DNA from 3 places in the Serratia sp. BNK-23 genome. Region 1 is predicted to be linked to each of the others. Evidence: predicted binding sites of a transcription regulator. Region 1 holds the regulator's gene; each other region holds the start of a gene.
The links. Region 1 encodes PhoB, which activates phosphate uptake and scavenging genes when phosphate is short. Its sites were predicted from a motif close to CTGTCATAAAACTGNCNNAT; they were not measured.

Region 1 (5,781 bases):
TCGCCTGGCGGCGCTGCTCTTTACTGCGCCGCAGCAGCACCACTTCCACCGGCAGCGCATCCGCCATCAGCTGGATGCGGCGCTGGATATCGCTGAGGTAGTCCTGCGTCGCCACTTCGATATCCAGCCACACCGGCAGCTCGCCGGCATAGTCGGCAAATTGCCGCAGCTGCCGTTCGATCTCGGCCAGATCGCCTTTGATCAGTTGCATGGGCTGAAACTGCGGGATCGTTAACGTTTCTACCCGCTGCAAAGCGCCGTCGGCGAAATCCACCAGGAAGACGCTTTTGGCTTTGCCCAGCTCATCGAAGCTCAGCGGGATCGGCGAGCCGCTATAGCGAATATGCTCCGATTTGGCGACGTTCTGCGCGCGGTGAATGTGGCCCAGCGCGATATAGTCGGCGGGGGGAAGGTCTGCGCCGGGAAGGCGTCGAGGGTGCCGATATAGATGTCGCGCACCGAGTCGGAGGTGGTAACGCCGACGGTGGTCAGGTGGCCGGTGGCGACGATCGGCAGTGGCAGGCCCAACTGGTCGCGGCGCTCGCAGGCCGCCTGATACAGCGCTTGATAATGTTCGGCGATGGCTTCCTGCAGCGCCTGCTGTTTCTGCGCGCCGGATTCGCCGGCGCGGCTGGTGAGCAGATCGCGCGGCCGCAGGAACGGGATGGCGCACAGCACCGCGCCCGGCTGGCCGTCGCGTTGGTTAAGCACCACGATCTGCTGTTCCGGGGCGCCCTGCGCGCTGGCGATCACCGTGGTGTTCAGGCAGGAGAGCAGCTCACGCGATTCGTTCAGCGTCGCCACCGAGTCGTGGTTGCCGCCCAGCACCACCAGCTGGCAGCCGGTGCGCTGCAGTTCCACCACGAAGCGGTTGTACAGCTCGCGGGCATAGCTGGGCGGTGAGCCGGTATCGAACAGATCCCCGGCGACGATCAGCGCATCCACCTGCTGCTGATCTACCTGTTCGATCAGCCAGTTCAGAAAAGCCTGGTGCTCGGCGGCGCGGCTTTTGGTGAAAAAGTACTGGCCAAGGTGCCAGTCAGAGGTGTGGATCAGGCGCATGACACTCCCGGATGTAAAGATAATGGCGATGATTATAAAGGCCGCGGCGGCGGCTGTCCCGGCGCAATGATGATGACAACCGGATGATTTTTCGTTACTGCGGGAAATAATCGCTATGCTTACTGCCTATAACAGCCGGTTTTTTTCATAAAAGTGTCACAAAACTGACGCATAATGGCGCCCGAAAAGTCGCTAACACATTGGCAGGATTGACGATGGCAAGACGCATACTGGTGGTGGAAGACGAAGCGCCGATCCGTGAGATGGTGTGCTTTGTGTTGGAACAGAATGGTTACCAACCGTTGGAAGCCGAAGATTATGACAGCGCCGTGACGCGTCTGTCTGAGCCGTTCCCTGATTTGGTGTTGCTTGACTGGATGTTGCCCGGCGGTTCCGGCATTCAGTTTATCAAACATATGAAGCGCGAAGCGCTGACCCGAGATATCCCGGTGATGATGCTGACCGCGCGCGGCGAAGAAGAAGACCGGGTGCGCGGCCTGGAAGTGGGGGCGGATGATTACATCACCAAGCCGTTCTCGCCCAAGGAGCTGGTGGCGCGCATCAAAGCGGTCATGCGCCGCATTTCGCCGATGGCGGTGGAAGAAGTGATTGAAATGCAAGGGCTAAGCCTGGATCCGTCCTCCCACCGCGTAATGGCGAACGATCAGGCGCTGGATATGGGGCCGACCGAGTTCAAGCTGCTGCACTTCTTTATGACCCACCCGGAGCGGGTTTATAGCCGCGAGCAGTTGCTTAATCACGTCTGGGGCACTAACGTTTATGTGGAAGACCGTACCGTTGACGTGCATATCCGTCGGCTCCGCAAGGCGTTAGAAACCAGTGGGCATGATAAAATGGTTCAAACCGTTCGGGGCACCGGCTACCGGTTCTCAACGCGCTACTGATCGCGCCGCGCTGGAGAATATGCCGTGTTAGAACGTCTGTCGTGGAAGAGGCTGGCTTTGGAGCTGGCTCTTTTCTGTCTGCCCGCCTTACTGCTGGGGCTGATTTTCGGTTATCTGCCCTGGTTCCTGCTGGCCTCTGCGCTGGCTGCGCTGGTGTGGAATTTCTACAACCAGCTCAAACTCTCCCATTGGCTGTGGATCGACCGCAGCATGACGCCGCCGCCCGGCCGCTGGAGCTGGGAGCCGCTGTTCTATGGCCTGTATCAGATGCAGCAGCGCAACCGCCGCCGCCGGCGCGAGCTGGCGCTGCTGATCAAGCGCTTTCGCAGCGGGGCCGAATCGCTGCCTGACGCGGTGGTGATGACCACCGTCGAAGGCAATATCTTCTGGTGCAACGGGCTGGCGCAGCATCTGCTCGGCTTTCGCTGGCCGGAAGACAACGGCCAGCACATCCTTAACCTGCTGCGTTATCCGGAATTCAGCCTCTATCTGCAACAGCAGGAGTTTTCGCGCCCGCTGACGCTGCAGCTGAACAACGAACACTACGTCGAATTCCGCGTGATGCCGTATTCCGAAGGGCAATTGCTGATGGTGGCGCGCGACGTCACCCAGATGCGTCAGTTGGAGGGCGCGCGGCGCAACTTCTTCGCCAACGTCAGCCATGAGCTGCGCACGCCGCTGACGGTGCTGCAGGGCTATCTGGAGATGATGGGCGACGAAGAGCAGGATGGCTCGCTGCGCAGCAAGGCGCTGAGCACCATGCAAGAGCAGACCCGCCGGATGGACGGGCTGGTCAAGCAGCTGCTGACGTTGTCGCGCATCGAGGCGGCGCCCAATGTCGACATGAACGAGCGGGTGGATATTCCGCTGATGCTGCGGGTGTTGCAGCGTGAGGCGCAATCGCTGAGCGGTGGCAATCACGAGATCACCTTCCGGGTGAACGAACAGCTCAACGTGTTCGGCAATGAAGACCAGTTGCGCAGCGCGGTGTCTAACCTGGTGTACAATGCGGTCAACCACACGCCGAAGGGCACCCATATCGAAGTCAGCTGGCAGCAGACGGCGCATGGCGCGCAGTTCCAGGTCAGCGACAACGGGCCTGGCATCGCCGCCGAGCACCTGCCGCGCCTGACCGAGCGTTTCTACCGCGTCGACAAGGCCCGCTCGCGCCAGACCGGCGGCAGCGGGCTGGGGCTGGCGATCGTCAAGCACGCGCTCAGCCATCACGACGCGCGGCTGGAGATCCTCAGCGAACCGGGGATCGGCACCCGCTTTATCTTTACCTTGCCCAATCGGTTGATTGTTCCCGCCGCTTTATCAGAGAATGCGGTGAAAAATTAACGCGAGACACCGGTATGACCCGAATCACCCGAGGGCTGTTGCTTTGCCTGGCGCTGCTGGCCGGACGCGGCGCGCTGGCGCAGCCTGACGGCATGTTGGCGGGCAACCTGTCCAGCGTCGGCTCCGACACGCTGGCGAATCTGATGGCGCTGTGGGCGCAGGATTTCAGCCAGCATTATCCCAACGTCAACCTGCAGATCCAGGCCGCCGGTTCGTCGACCGCGCCGACCGCGTTGGCGGCGGGCGCCGCGCAGCTGGGCCCGATGAGCCGGCCGATGAAGGCGGCCGAGGTTTCGGCGTTCGAACACCGTTACGGCTATGCGCCGCTGGCGGTGCCGGTAGCGGTGGATGCGCTGGTGGTGTTGGTGCATCAGGACAATCCGCTGCGCGGCCTCAACCTGCAGCAGCTCGACCGCATTTTCTCCGCCACCCGGCGCTGCGGCGAAAGCCAGCCGCTGACGCGCTGGGGCGAGCTGGGGCTGCGCGGCGACTGGGCGACGCGCTCGCTGCAACGCTTCGGCCGCAACTCGGCGTCCGGCACCTACGGCTATTTCAAACTGCGCGCGCTGTGCGGCGGCGATTTCATGCCGCGCGTCAATGAGCTGCCCGGTTCGGCCTCGGTAGTGCAGGCGGTGGCCGGTTCGCTCAACGGCATCGGCTACGCCAGCATCGGTTTTCGCGCCAGCGGCGTGCGGCTGCTGCCGCTGGCGGAGTCGGGAGAAGACTATGTCGCGCCTACCGCCGCCAACGTGCGCAACGATCGCTACCCGCTGTCGCGCTATCTGTATATCTATATCAATAAAGCCCCCCATCAACCGCTGGAGCCGCTGACCGCCGCGTTTCTCGATCGCGTGCTGTCGACACCAGGGCAAAGCCTGGTCAATCACGACGGCTATCTGCCACTGCCGCCGGCCGCCCTGCAGAAGACCCGCCAGGCGCTCGGGTTGCCACCGCTCGCGCCGGCCACGGTGCAATAAGCGACAAAAAGCGGCGTAATTTTCGCCTTTTTTCACGGCAAAACGGAGCTTATACCACGCGAAAATCGGGCATCTATTGGCGTTTTCGCGCGGTAAAGTGATATATGCTTCACGTTTCGTGAATTCGTTGTTCAAAAATGATACAAATCATGTAGTGTATATTTATTGATAGCCAATATGATCGACTGGTGGCTAAAGTTTATATGGTCGATAGCTCTGCTTTTCGCCGTGCGTCTTGCCTTGAAGCGCTATAAACGTTTACCTTAGCCTTCGTTGTCGGATTAAACCTCCATTTTTATAACTCCTAAAATTTTGCCCATCTTCATGAGCGGCCACTTTCGAATAGGGACATAAACGCCGGATCGACTGCGTTTAGGGTGCTTATTTGGCGCGGCGACGATCGGGCATGCCGGCAACCGGGTGGGGCGTTTCGCCACCACGCTATCGGACAATTTTTTTCATTTGAACAGGCAACACGACATCGTATGAGTCATCGTTTAACGTCAAAAGATATCCTGGCACTGGGCTTTATGACCTTTGCCTTATTCGTTGGGGCCGGGAACATCATCTTCCCGCCGATGGTCGGCTTGCAGTCCGGTGAACATGTATGGACTGCGGCGCTGGGCTTCCTGATCACCGCCGTGGGCCTGCCGGTCATCACCGTCATCGCGCTGGCGCGCGTCGGCGGCGGCATCGACGCCCTCAGTTCGCCGATCGGCCGCGGCGCCGGCCTGCTGCTGGCGACTGTCTGCTACCTGGCCGTCGGCCCGCTGTTCGCCACGCCGCGCACCGCCACCGTGTCCTTTGAGGTGGGCATCGCCCCGCTGACCGGCGACGGCGCCATGCCGCTGTTCATCTATAGCCTGGTGTATTTCGCGCTGGTGATCGGCATCTCTCTGTATCCGGGCCGCCTGCTCGATACCGTTGGCCATGTGTTGGCGCCGCTGAAGATCGTCGCACTGGCCGTACTGGGCATCGCCGCGCTGCTGTGGCCTGCCGGCGCGCCGATTCCGGCGACGACGGCTTATCAGAGCGTGCCTTTCTCCTCCGGCTTCGTTAACGGCTATCTGACCATGGATACGCTGGGCGCGCTGGTGTTCGGCATCGTTATCGTCAACGCGGCGCGCTCGCGCGGCGTGAAAGACGCCGGCCTGTTGACCCGTTACACCATTCTGGCCGGTTTGATCGCCGGCGTGGGCCTGACGCTGGTGTACCTGAGCCTGTTCAAGCTGGGTTCCGGCAGCGGCGCGCTGGTGCCTGACGCCACCAACGGCGCGGTGATCCTGCACGCTTACGTTCAGAACACCTTCGGCGGCCTGGGCAGCTTCTTCCTGGCGGCGCTGATCTTCATCGCCTGCATGGTGACCGCGGTAGGCCTGACCTGCGCCTGCGCCGAGTTCTTCGCGCAATACCTGCCGTTCTCTTACAAGACGCTGGTGTTTATCCTGGGACTGTTCTCGATGGTGGTGTCCAACCTCGGCCTGAGCCACCTGATC
Region 2 (5,781 bases), 2.3 Mb from region 1:
CAAGCTGCGCACCCTGCCGGAGATGCGCGCCGCCACCGCCTCGCTCAACGGCATCGTCGCCGAGCTGCCGCTGCACGTGGCCTACTGCGCCGAATGGGGGCTAAGCGAAGCGCAGATCGCCGCCCAGCCGGAAGCGGCGGAGACCATGAACTACACCCGCTACGTGCTGGATATCGGCCATGCCGGCGACGCCCTCGATCTGTTGGCCGGTCTGCTGCCCTGCGTGGCCGGCTATGCCGAAATCGGCCTGCGGCTGCTGCACGATCCCGCCACCCAAATGGAGGGCAATCCTTACGCCTCCTGGATCCGCAACTACGGCGACGAGGGCTATCTGGCCGGCGTGCGCGCCGCCATTGAACTGCTGGAAACCGTCGGCCACCAGCGCGGCGCACAAAGCCGCTTTACCGAGCTGGCGCAGATTTTCACCACCGCCACCCAACTGGAGTCGGCATTTTGGCAGATGGGGCTGAACGCCTCATGACCTCTCCGCTTCTCCCGCCCGGTATCCAGGTGCGGGATCTCAGCCTGCGTTTCGGTCAGCACATCGTCTTCGACCGGCTGAGCTTCGACATCGCCGGCGGCAGCTTCGTCGCCCTGCTCGGCGCCAGCGGCGCCGGCAAAACCAGCCTGCTGAAGATCATCGCCGGCCTGGCGCATGCCAGCTCTGGTTCGGTGACCGGCAGCGACGGCCTGCCGATCGCCGGGCGCATCGCCTACATGGGGCAAAAAGATCTGCTTTACCCGTGGCTGACCATCGAAGAGAACGTCGCCCTCGGTTCGCGGCTGCGCGGCGAAACGCCGGATCGGGTTTGGGCGGCGCACCTGCTGGAGCGCGTGGGCCTGGCCGCGCATGGCCGCAGCCTGCCAGCCTCGCTGTCCGGCGGCATGCGCCAGCGCGCCGCCATCGCCCGCACGCTCTACGAACGCCAGCCGATCGTGCTGATGGACGAACCCTTTTCCGCGCTGGACGCCATTACCCGCGCCGAGATCCAGAGCCTGGCCGCCGAGCTGCTGGCGCAAAATACCGTGCTGTTGATCACCCACGATCCGATGGAAGCCTGCCGCCTGAGCCACCGGCTGCTGGTGCTGTCGCCCTGGCCGCTGGGCCTCGACGATACTCATCGCATCAGCGGGCTACCGCCGCGCGCGCCGGATGACGCCGACCTGCTGAAAAGCCAGGCCGAGCTGCTGCAGCAGCTGGTGAGGGCAGCACAATGAATAGTGCCCAAGAGCGTGGACTCACCCGCCTGCGGCGCGGGCTGACGGTATTCGTCGGCCTGCTGCTGCTGTGGTGGCTGGCGGCGCAAAGCGGCATCCCGGCCTTTCTGCTGCCCACGCCGGGCGCAGTAGCGCAGGCGCTGTGGGACGGGCGCGGCTATCTCGCCTGGCACACGCTGGTCACCGCTTCGGAGATCGTCAGCGGGCTGGTGCTCGGCGTGTTGCTCGGCGCGGCGCTGGCGCTGTGCATGATTTTCTCGCCGCGCCTGCAGCGCTGGCTGATGCCGCTGGTGCTCACCAGCCAGGCGATACCGGTGTTCGCCCTGGCCCCGCTGCTGGTGCTGTGGTTCGGCTTCGGCATGAGCGCCAAGGTGGCGATGGCGGTGCTGGTGATCTTCTTCCCGGTGGTGTCGGCCTTTTTTGACGGGCTGCGCCGGGTCAACAACGACTATCTCGATCTGGCGCGCACGATGCGCGCTTCGCGCTGGGCGCAGCTGCGGCACGTGCGGCTAATGGCGGCGCTGCCGGCCTTCGGCTCCGGCCTGCGCATGGCCGCCGCCGTCGCGCCCATCGGCGCCATCATCGGCGAATGGGTCGGCTCGGCCGAAGGGCTGGGCTATGTGATGCTGAACGCCAATGCGCGCATGCAGACCGACGTCTGCTTCGCCGCACTGTTTATTTTGGTGCTGATGACCGTGCTGCTGTGGGCCGCGGTGGATGCGCTGCTGCGGCGCCTGATCGCCTGGGCGCCGGAAAACGACTGATGATTGCAACCATAACCAGGGATAAAGGAACGACCATGATCAAACAAACCGTCTGCGGGCTGCTGCTCGGCGCCGCCCTCACCGGCCAGGCCGGCGCGGCCGACAAGCTGACGCTGGTGCTCGACTGGTACATCAACCCCGATCATGCGCCGATTATGGTGGCCGAGCAGATCGGCGCCTTCAAGGCCGCAGGGCTGGACGTCAAGATCGTGCCGCCGTCCGATCCGGCGCTGCCGCCGCGGCTGGTGGCCGCCAAACAGGCCGACCTCGCCATCACCTATCAGCCGCAGCTGCACTTCTTCGCCGATCAGGGCCTGCCGCTGATGCGCGTCGGCACGCTGATCAACACGCCGCTGAACACGGTGATCGCGCTGGATAAAAACATCACCTCGCCGGCGGATCTCAAAGGCAAAACGGTGGGTTACTCGGTCAGCGGCATCGAACAGGCGACGCTGGCCACCATGGTCGAACACGAGCATCTCAAACCGCAGGATATCAAGCTCATCAACGTCAACTTCCAGCTGACCAGCGCCCTGCTGGCGGGCCAGGTCGATGCGGTGATCGGCGGCTACCGCAACATCGAAGCGCTGGAGCTCAAGCTGCAGGGTAAAGAACCGGTGGTGTTCAACGTCGAAGATTACGGCGTGCCGGCCTACGACGAGCTGATCATCGTCGCCAACCGCGATGCGGTGAACGAGCCGAAAATCCGCAAATTCCTCGTCGCGCTGAAGCAAGGCAGCGACTACCTGCACGCGCACCCGCAGGACACCTGGTTGGCGTTCGCCAAGGCGCACCCGGAGCTGAATACCGAGCTGAACAAACAGGCGTGGCAAGCCAGCCTGCCGCTGTTCGCCCGCGATCCGGCCAAGTTGGATCGGGCCCGCTACCAGGCTTACGAACAGTTCCTGTTCGACAATAAGCTGATCAAGAAAACCACCCCGGTAGACCAGTACGCGGTGGAGCTGAACTGATCACGCCGAGGCGGCCGGCGGCGCCACCGTCACCTCGCCCTGGCCGCTGCGCTGCAGGGCCGCCTTCACCAGCCCATTGGCCTTGCAGCGTTCGATAAACGCGTTCACGTAGGCGGCGCCCTGCGTGTTTTGCCGCGGCACCGCCATCGCCTGGCGGATGGCGGTAAAATGTCCGTCCAGCACTCGGTAGCCGGGATGGGCGGCCGCGGCGGCCAACAGCGGTTGACGCACGCCGGCCGCCGCCTCCAGCCCCCGTTCGAAAAACAGCGCGATCGCCTCGGCGGAGGTTGCCGCCCGCACCAATTGCGCCTGCTGCAGCGTGCGTGATAAAAACAGATCGTACGCCGCCCCCTGCCCGACCGCGATGCGCACCTCCGGCCGGTCGAGCTGCGCCACCTCAGAGTAAGGCGCGTCGTTCGCCACCAGATAAGTCCCCTCGATGATCACGTAGGGTTCGCTGAAGGCGATTTGCGCCGCGCGCACCGGCTCGATGGCCATAAACGCCAGGTTCCAGGCGCCGCTGTCCAGATCGGCGAACACCTTGCCAGCCGCGTCATAGGTCACCAGCTCCAGCGCCACGCCCAGTTCGCGAGCCAGCGCGGCGGCCAGCTCCACCGAAGCGCCTTGCGGTTTGCCATCAGCCCCGGCCTGCGCCAGCACCGGATTGCCGTAGTTGATCGCCGCGCGCAACACGCCTTGCGGGGCCAGATCGTCGAGTACCGCTGCGGGGATTGTCTGCATACTTCCTCCTGAATGGCTGATGGATGCACCGTCGTGGCGCTCATTAAGCGTAGAGCGAAACCTCCGACCAGCAAGCTTTCGCCGCCGCGGCCGCCGTCGGCGTGATTAACGTCACACTATTGTCATAAAAATGTACAATAGCCGCCGCTCGTCGGCCGTAGCGGGAGATCGCACGTTGTTCCGCCGCCGGCAATAGGCTATACCCTTCACTTTTCGCACCGCGGCACGCTCGGCGGCGCAAACCAGGGCAGCAACGGTTTTATTTCAATCAGACAAGGTTTGGCGGATGGTTTTAGCAGTCGTTTCGTTTGTTCTCTTTTTGGCGTCGATTTTGATTTATCGCACCCGGGCCGCCGCCAACCGCTGGTGGTTCGCCATTCTGCTGACGCTGCTCGGCAGCTATCTGGTGCTGAACGTCATCCTGATCGCCAGCAACTACTTCACCGGCGACGGCATCACCGATGCGGTGATCTACACCGTCACCAGCAGCCTCAAAGGCGCGGGCATCAGCAAATACGTGCTGCCGTTTATCGGCCTGCTGGCGGCGTTGGGGCTTATCTTCGCGGTGCTAGCCCGCAGCCTGCTGCGCCGCAAGGCCAAAGGCAGCAGCGTGGCCTACAGCGTCGTCGCCGTGCTGCTGGCGCTGTTTTCGGTCGGTACCACCCCGGCGTTTCAGGACATCTCGCTGCTGGTCAAGAGCCAGATCGTCGGCGATACCGCCGATTTCACCACCTACTACAAGGCGCCGAAAAAGACCGTGCAGGGCAAACGGCCGAACCTGGTGTACATCTATGCCGAGAGCCTGGAGCGCACCTACTTCGATACCGAGCTGTTTCCCGGCCTGGCCGACGAGCTGAACGCCCTGCGCACGGACAGCATCGATTTCAGCAATACCCAGCAATTGCCGGGCACCGGCTACACCATCGCCGGCATGGTCGCCTCGCAGTGCGGCACTCCGCTGTTCGCGCCCTTCGACGGCAACGCCTCCAGCGCGGTCTCCACCTTCTACCCGGAGAACGTCTGCCTGGGCGACGTGCTGAAGGCCGCCGGCTACAGCAACTATTTCTATCAGGGCGCCGAGCTGGCGTTCGCCGGTAAAGACACCTTCCTGAAATCCCACGGTTTCGACCACGTTTACGGCTTCAAAGAGCTGCGCGATCGGGTCGCCGATCCGAGCTACAAAAACGACTGGGGCTGGTACGACGACAGCGTGCTGGACGTGGTGTACGGCAAGTTCGTCGAGCTGTCCAAACAGCGCCAGCCGTTCTCGCTGTTCACCCTGACCGTCGATACCCATCACCCGGACGGCTTTATCTCCGCCGGCTGCAGCAAGAAAAGCTACGCCTGGCAGAACAAGGAAAACCGCTCGCTGAGCGCGGTAGCCTGCAGCCAGCAACACATCGCCGCGCTGATCGACAAGATCAAACGCTCGCCCTATTTCAGCAATACCGTGATCGTGGTGTCCTCCGATCATCTGGCGATGAACAACACCGCCTACGATATCCTGACCAAACAGAAGCGCCGCAACCTGTTCTTCATCATCGACGGCACCCGGCCGCTGGCGGAACAGCGCAACGAGAAGCGCAGCACGCTGGACAACGGCGCCACGGTGCTGGACGTGATGGGCGGCGACAACTACATCGGCCTTGGCCGAAGCAGCCTGTCGGCGCCGTCGCTGTCTACGGTGTTCCTGAATATCGAAGAGAAGATCAACGGCTGGAAACCGGCGGTGATCAATCAGTGGGGCCTGCCGAACCGCATCAGCGACTACAGCGTGGATACGCGCCAACGCAGCTTCAGCTTCTCCGGCGTCACCTACAAGGTGCCGTTCATCCTGCGGGTGGGCGACAACCGCATCGAACCGATGTTCAACGTCTACCTCTCCACCCCGCTGCGCAAGCAGCTGGCCGGGCTGGGGGCGGGGGAGAAATTCGTCTGGGTCGATAAATGCTACGAGATCGGCCGGGTCTGGGCGCCGCAGCTGGCGCTGAGCACCGACATCTGCGTGGCCTCGGGCACCCTGGCCTCGCCGCCGCAGATCGCGCAGGCCAGCGGCGAACGCTTCAACGGCAAGGTGAACTTCACCG
Region 3 (5,781 bases), 1.0 Mb from region 1:
TACGGCGATGTGCCGTTAATCTCCGTGGATACGCTGCAACGCCTGCTGGCGGCCAAGCCGCAGGGCGGCATCGGCCTGCTGACGGTCAAGCTGGACGATCCGAGCGGTTACGGCCGCATCGTGCGTGAGCAGGGCAACGTGGTGGGCATCGTCGAACACAAGGACGCCAGTGAGGCACAGCGCCAGATCAACGAGATCAATACCGGCATCCTGGTGGCGAACGGGCGCGATCTGAAGCGCTGGTTGGGAATGTTGAATAACGACAACGCACAGGGCGAGTTTTACATCACCGATATCATTGCGTTGGCCCATGCCGACGGCAAGAAAATCGAAGCCGTGCACCCGTCGCGTTTAAGTGAAGTGGAAGGCGTGAACAACCGTCTGCAGCTGGCGACTCTGGAGCGCGTATTCCAGTCGGAACAGTCTGAAAAGCTGCTGTTGGCCGGCGTGATGTTGTTGGATCCGGCGCGTTTCGATCTGCGCGGGGAACTTGTTCACGGCCGTGACATCACTATTGATGCGAATGTGATTATCGAAGGTCACGTCAAGCTGGGCGACCGGGTGAAAGTCGGCGCCGGCTGCGTGCTGAAAAACTGCGTGATTGGCGATAACTGCGAGATCAGCCCTTACAGCGTGCTGGAAGACAGCGTGCTGGAAGCAGACTGCACGGTGGGGCCGTTCGCCCGCCTGCGCCCAGGCGCGGAGCTGGCGGCAGGGGCTCACGTCGGCAACTTCGTGGAAATGAAAAAGGCGCGTCTGGGCAAAGGCTCCAAGGCCGGCCACCTCAGCTACCTAGGCGATGCCGAAATCGGTGATGACGTGAATATCGGCGCCGGCACCATCACCTGTAACTACGATGGCGCCAACAAGCACAAAACGCTGATCGGCGATGGCGTGTTCGTCGGTTCCGATACTCAGCTGGTGGCGCCGGTGTCGGTCGGCAAAGGATCCACCATCGCCGCCGGCACCACGGTGACGCGCGATATCGCCGAGAACGAACTGGTGCTGAGCCGCGTCAAGCAGGTGCACATTCAGGGTTGGCAACGTCCGGTGAAGAAGAAGCCATAGTGTGTTTTGCGTTGGGCTCCGTTCAGAGCCCAATACAAAACATAATAACCCCCACCATCTACAGGCTCGGGGGACGCACGGTAAAAACCGGCAAAAATCAGGTCAAGGCATCGAAAGCGCCCATGAAGGGCGTTCATTAGGAATATAACTGATGTGTGGAATTGTAGGCGCAGTAGCGCAACGTGATATCGCAGAAATCCTGTTGGAAGGTTTACGTCGTCTCGAGTATCGCGGTTATGACTCCGCTGGTCTGGCGGTGGTCGATGAAAAAGGCAACGTCAGTCGCCTGCGTCGCGTTGGCAAGGTACAAAAGCTGGCCGAAGCGGCGGAACAAACCGATCTGCACGGCGGTACCGGCATCGCTCACACCCGTTGGGCTACGCACGGTGAACCGACCGAAGCGAACGCGCACCCGCATGTTTCCGACTACATTACCGTGGTGCATAACGGCATCATCGAAAACCACGAGCCGCTGCGCGAACTGCTGATTGAACGCGGTTACCGTTTCAGCTCTGAAACCGACACCGAAGTGATTGCGCACCTGGTGCACTGGGAACAACTGCAAGGCGGTACGCTGCTGGAAGTGGTTCAGCGCGTGATCCCGCAGCTGCGCGGCGCTTATGGCACCGTGGTGATGGACAGCCGCGATCCGAGCGTGCTGGTCGCGGCGCGTTCCGGCAGCCCGCTGGTTATCGGCCGCGGCGTCGGGGAAAACTTCATCGCTTCCGATCAGCTGGCGCTGCTGCCGGTCACCCGCCGCTTCATCTTCCTGGAAGAGGGCGACGTGGTGGAAGTGACTCGCCGCACCGTCAACATCTTCGACAAACAGGGCAACGCCATCGAGCGTCCTGAGATCGAATCCCAGGTGCAGTATGACGCCGGCGACAAGGGCGCTTATCGCCACTACATGCAAAAAGAGATTTACGAACAGCCGCTGGCGCTGAAAAACACCCTGGAAGGGCGTTTCAGTCATGGCCAAATCAACCTGAGTGAGCTGGGGCCGCACGCCGACGAGTTGCTCGCCAAGGTGCAGCACGTGCAGATTATCGCCTGTGGGACTTCTTACCACTCCGGTATGGTGGCGCGTTACTGGTTCGAAGCGCTGGCTGGCGTGCCGTGCGATGTCGAGATCGCGTCCGAATTCCGTTACCGCAAATCGGCGGTGCGTCCGGGCAGCCTGATCATCACTCTGTCACAGTCCGGCGAAACCGCCGACACCCTGGCGGCGCTGCGCCTGTCCAAAGAGCTGGGTTATCTCGGTTCGCTGGCCGTTTGTAACGTTGCCGGCTCTTCGCTGGTGCGCGAATCCGATCTGGCGCTGATGACCAAAGCGGGTACGGAAATCGGCGTAGCCTCGACCAAAGCCTTCACCACGCAGCTCACCGTGCTGTTGATGCTGGTGGCGCGCCTGGGCCGTCTGAAAGGCATGGCGGAAAGCGTGGAGCACGAGATCGTGCATGGTCTGCAGGCGCTGCCGGCGCGTATCGAGCAGATGCTGTCGATGGATAAAGAGATCGAAGCGCTGGCGGAAGGCTTCTCCGACAAGCACCATGCGCTGTTCCTCGGCCGCGGCGATCAGTATCCGATCGCCATGGAAGGGGCGCTGAAGCTGAAAGAGATCTCCTATATTCACGCTGAAGCTTATGCGGCGGGTGAGTTGAAACACGGCCCGCTGGCGCTGATCGACGCCGATATGCCGGTGATCGTGGTGGCGCCAAACAACGAACTGCTGGAAAAGCTGAAGTCCAACATTGAAGAAGTGCGCGCGCGCGGCGGCCAGCTGTACGTGTTCGCCGATCAGGACGCCGGCTTCGTCAGCAGCGAAGGCATGACCCTCATTCCTCTGCCGCACGTCGAGGAAATCGTCGCGCCGATCTTCTACACCGTGCCGTTGCAGCTGCTGTCTTACCACGTGGCGCTGATCAAGGGCACCGACGTTGACCAGCCGCGCAACCTGGCGAAGTCTGTCACCGTAGAGTAATTTGTCACAGGTAAACTGCAAAAGCCGGCCTTAGCGCCGGCTTTTTTCATGAGTGACCTTAAAGATGACAGCGCTGCCGTTTCGGTGATAAACGTTGTCATATTCAAGCGGATAGGCAGCGCCAAGCCGGTTTTTTATTGCTTGGGAAATGTGCTGTTTCACGGCTAACCTTCTGATTTACATAAAAACAAACACCTATCAAATACGCTGTAATATAACTGTCATATTGCGTACATTTTTCTGTCACCAAACTGTCCTATTTTCCCTCCTGCAGCAATACTTACTCTGATTAAAACGACTCGAAGTCGATTTTAAGTATCCCATTAGGAGGGATTATGAAACTGATGCGTACCACCGTCGCCAGTATTGTGGCAGCGACCTTCTCCCTGACCGCCGTGTCCGCGTTCGCTGCTGCCAGCCTGACCGGTGCAGGTGCGACATTCCCCGCTCCGGTTTACGCCAAGTGGGCAGATTCTTATCAGAAAGAAACCGGCAACAAAGTTAACTATCAGGGCATCGGCTCCTCTGGCGGCGTGAAGCAAATCGTGGCCAACACCGTTGACTTTGGTGCCTCCGACGCCCCGCTGTCTGACGACAAGCTGGCGGCCGACGGCCTGTTCCAGTTCCCGACAGTGATTGGCGGCGTGGTGCTGGCGGTGAATATCCCGGGCATCAAATCCGGCGAACTGACGCTGGACGGCAAAACCCTGGGCGATATCTACCTGGGCAACGTCAAAAAGTGGAACGATCCGGCTATCACCAAGCTGAACCCAGGCGTGAAACTGCCTGACCAGAACATCGCCGTAGTGCGCCGCGCCGACGGTTCCGGCACCTCGTTCGTGTTCACCAGCTACCTGTCCAAGGCCAATGCGCAGTGGAAAGAAAAGATTGGCGCCGGTTCTACCGTTAACTGGCCGACCGGTCTGGGCGGTAAAGGCAACGACGGCATCGCCGCCTTCGTTCAGCGCCTGCCAGGCTCTATCGGCTACGTAGAATACGCTTACGCCAAGCAGAACAACCTGGCTTACACCAAGCTGGTGTCCGCCGACGGCAAACCGGTCAGCCCGACCGAAGAGAGCTTCAGCAACGCCGCCAAAGGCGCGGATTGGAGCAAAACTTTCGCTCAGGATCTGACTGACCAGAAAGGCGACAACGTGTGGCCAATCACCTCCACCACCTTCATCCTGGTGCACAAAGAGCAGAAAAACCCTGCTCAGGGCGCCGAAGTGCTGAAGTTCTTCGACTGGGCGTATAAAACCGGTGCAAAACAAGCTAACGAGCTGGATTACGCCACCCTGCCGGCAGAAGTGGTTGAGCAGGTGCGTGCGGCCTGGAAAACCAACGTAAAAGACAGTTCAGGTAAAGCGCTGTACTAACAACGCAGGGGCGCGGGTTCGCCGCGCCCCACACAGTTCTTCAGGCTCCGATCCCGATTGGGGCTGCCAGGGTTCAAACAGAGAGTAATCTATGGCTGAGTACAAGCCGACCATCAAAGCACCGGGCAAAAACGGTGACATCATTTTCAGCGCGCTGGTGAGACTGGCTGCGCTGATTACCCTATTGTTGCTGGGTGGCATCATCGTTTCGCTGATCTTCGCCTCCTGGCCAAGCATGCAGAAATTCGGCTTTGCGTTCCTGTGGACCAAAGAGTGGGACGCGCCGGCGGAGCAGTTCGGCGCGCTGGTGCCGATCTACGGCACCGTGGTCACCTCGCTTATCGCGCTGATCATCGCCGTGCCGGTGAGCTTCGGCATCGCGCTGTTCCTGACCGAACTGGCGCCGAACTGGCTGAAGCGGCCGCTGGGCATCGCCATTGAGCTGCTGGCGGCCATTCCGAGCATCGTCTACGGCATGTGGGGCCTGTTCGTGTTCGCCCCGCTGTTCGCCGAATACTTCCAGACGCCGGTGGGCGAAGTACTGTCGGGCATTCCAATCGTCGGCGAGCTGTTCTCCGGCCCGGCCTTCGGCATCGGCATCCTGGCCGCCGGGGTGATCCTGGCGATCATGATCATTCCTTACATTGCTGCGGTGATGCGCGACGTGTTCGAACAGACCCCGGTAATGATGAAAGAGTCGGCCTACGGTATCGGCTGCACCACCTGGGAGGTCATCTGGCGCATCGTGCTGCCGTTCACCAAAAACGGCGTCATCGGCGGCGTGATGTTGGGCCTGGGCCGCGCGCTGGGGGAAACCATGGCGGTGACCTTTATCATCGGCAACACCTACCAGCTCGACAGCGCTTCGCTGTACATGCCGGGCAACAGCATCACCTCGGCGCTGGCCAACGAATTCGCTGAAGCCGAGTCCGGCGTGCACACCGCCGCGTTGATGGAGCTGGGCCTGATTCTGTTTGTTATCACCTTTATCGTGCTGGCGCTGTCGAAACTGATGATCATGCGTCTGGCCAAGAATGAGGGGCGTTAACATGGCGACGATGGATATGCAAAACGCAGTCGTTCTGGCGGAAAGCCGCCGCAAAATGCAGGCCTGGCGCCGGCAGAAAAACCGCCTCGCGCTGTTCCTGTCGATGGCGACCATGGCGTTCGGGCTGTTCTGGCTGATCTGGATCCTGATCGCCACCGTCACCAAAGGCTTCGACGGCATGTCGCTGGCGCTGTTCACCGAGATGACCCCGCCGCCGAATACCGCGGGCGGCGGCCTGGCCAACGCCATCGCCGGCAGCGGCCTGTTGATCCTGTGGGCGACCCTCTTCGGTACGCCGCTGGGCATCA

Region 2: the regulator PhoB is predicted to act here: its motif matches at 3,814-3,833, upstream of opgB (phosphatidylglycerol--membrane-oligosaccharide glycerophosphotransferase).
Region 3: the regulator PhoB is predicted to act here: its motif matches at 3,290-3,309, upstream of pstS (phosphate ABC transporter substrate-binding protein PstS).

Annotation. Positions count from the first base shown of each region.
Region 1 is NZ_CP179900.1:3,956,720-3,962,500, reverse strand. Features, by position in the region: partial or broken gene sbcD (exonuclease subunit SbcD) at 1-1,062, opposite strand, end outside; gene phoB (phosphate response regulator transcription factor PhoB) at 1,278-1,967, shown strand; gene phoR (phosphate regulon sensor histidine kinase PhoR) at 1,992-3,308, shown strand; gene ACMGF9_RS18830 (PstS family phosphate ABC transporter substrate-binding protein) at 3,323-4,285, shown strand; gene brnQ (branched-chain amino acid transport system II carrier protein) at 4,771-5,781, shown strand, end outside.
Region 2 is NZ_CP179900.1:1,701,913-1,707,693, reverse strand. Features, by position in the region: gene tenA (thiaminase II) at 1-481, shown strand, start outside; gene ACMGF9_RS08020 (ABC transporter ATP-binding protein) at 478-1,218, shown strand; gene ACMGF9_RS08015 (ABC transporter permease) at 1,215-1,982, shown strand; gene ACMGF9_RS08010 (ABC transporter substrate-binding protein) at 2,018-2,953, shown strand; gene ACMGF9_RS08005 (transporter substrate-binding domain-containing protein) at 2,954-3,694, opposite strand; gene opgB (phosphatidylglycerol--membrane-oligosaccharide glycerophosphotransferase) at 3,981-5,781, shown strand, end outside.
Region 3 is NZ_CP179900.1:4,975,247-4,981,027, reverse strand. Features, by position in the region: gene glmU (bifunctional UDP-N-acetylglucosamine diphosphorylase/glucosamine-1-phosphate N-acetyltransferase GlmU) at 1-1,068, shown strand, start outside; gene glmS (glutamine--fructose-6-phosphate transaminase (isomerizing)) at 1,220-3,049, shown strand; gene pstS (phosphate ABC transporter substrate-binding protein PstS) at 3,385-4,425, shown strand; gene pstC (phosphate ABC transporter permease PstC) at 4,517-5,473, shown strand; gene pstA (phosphate ABC transporter permease PstA) at 5,475-5,781, shown strand, end outside.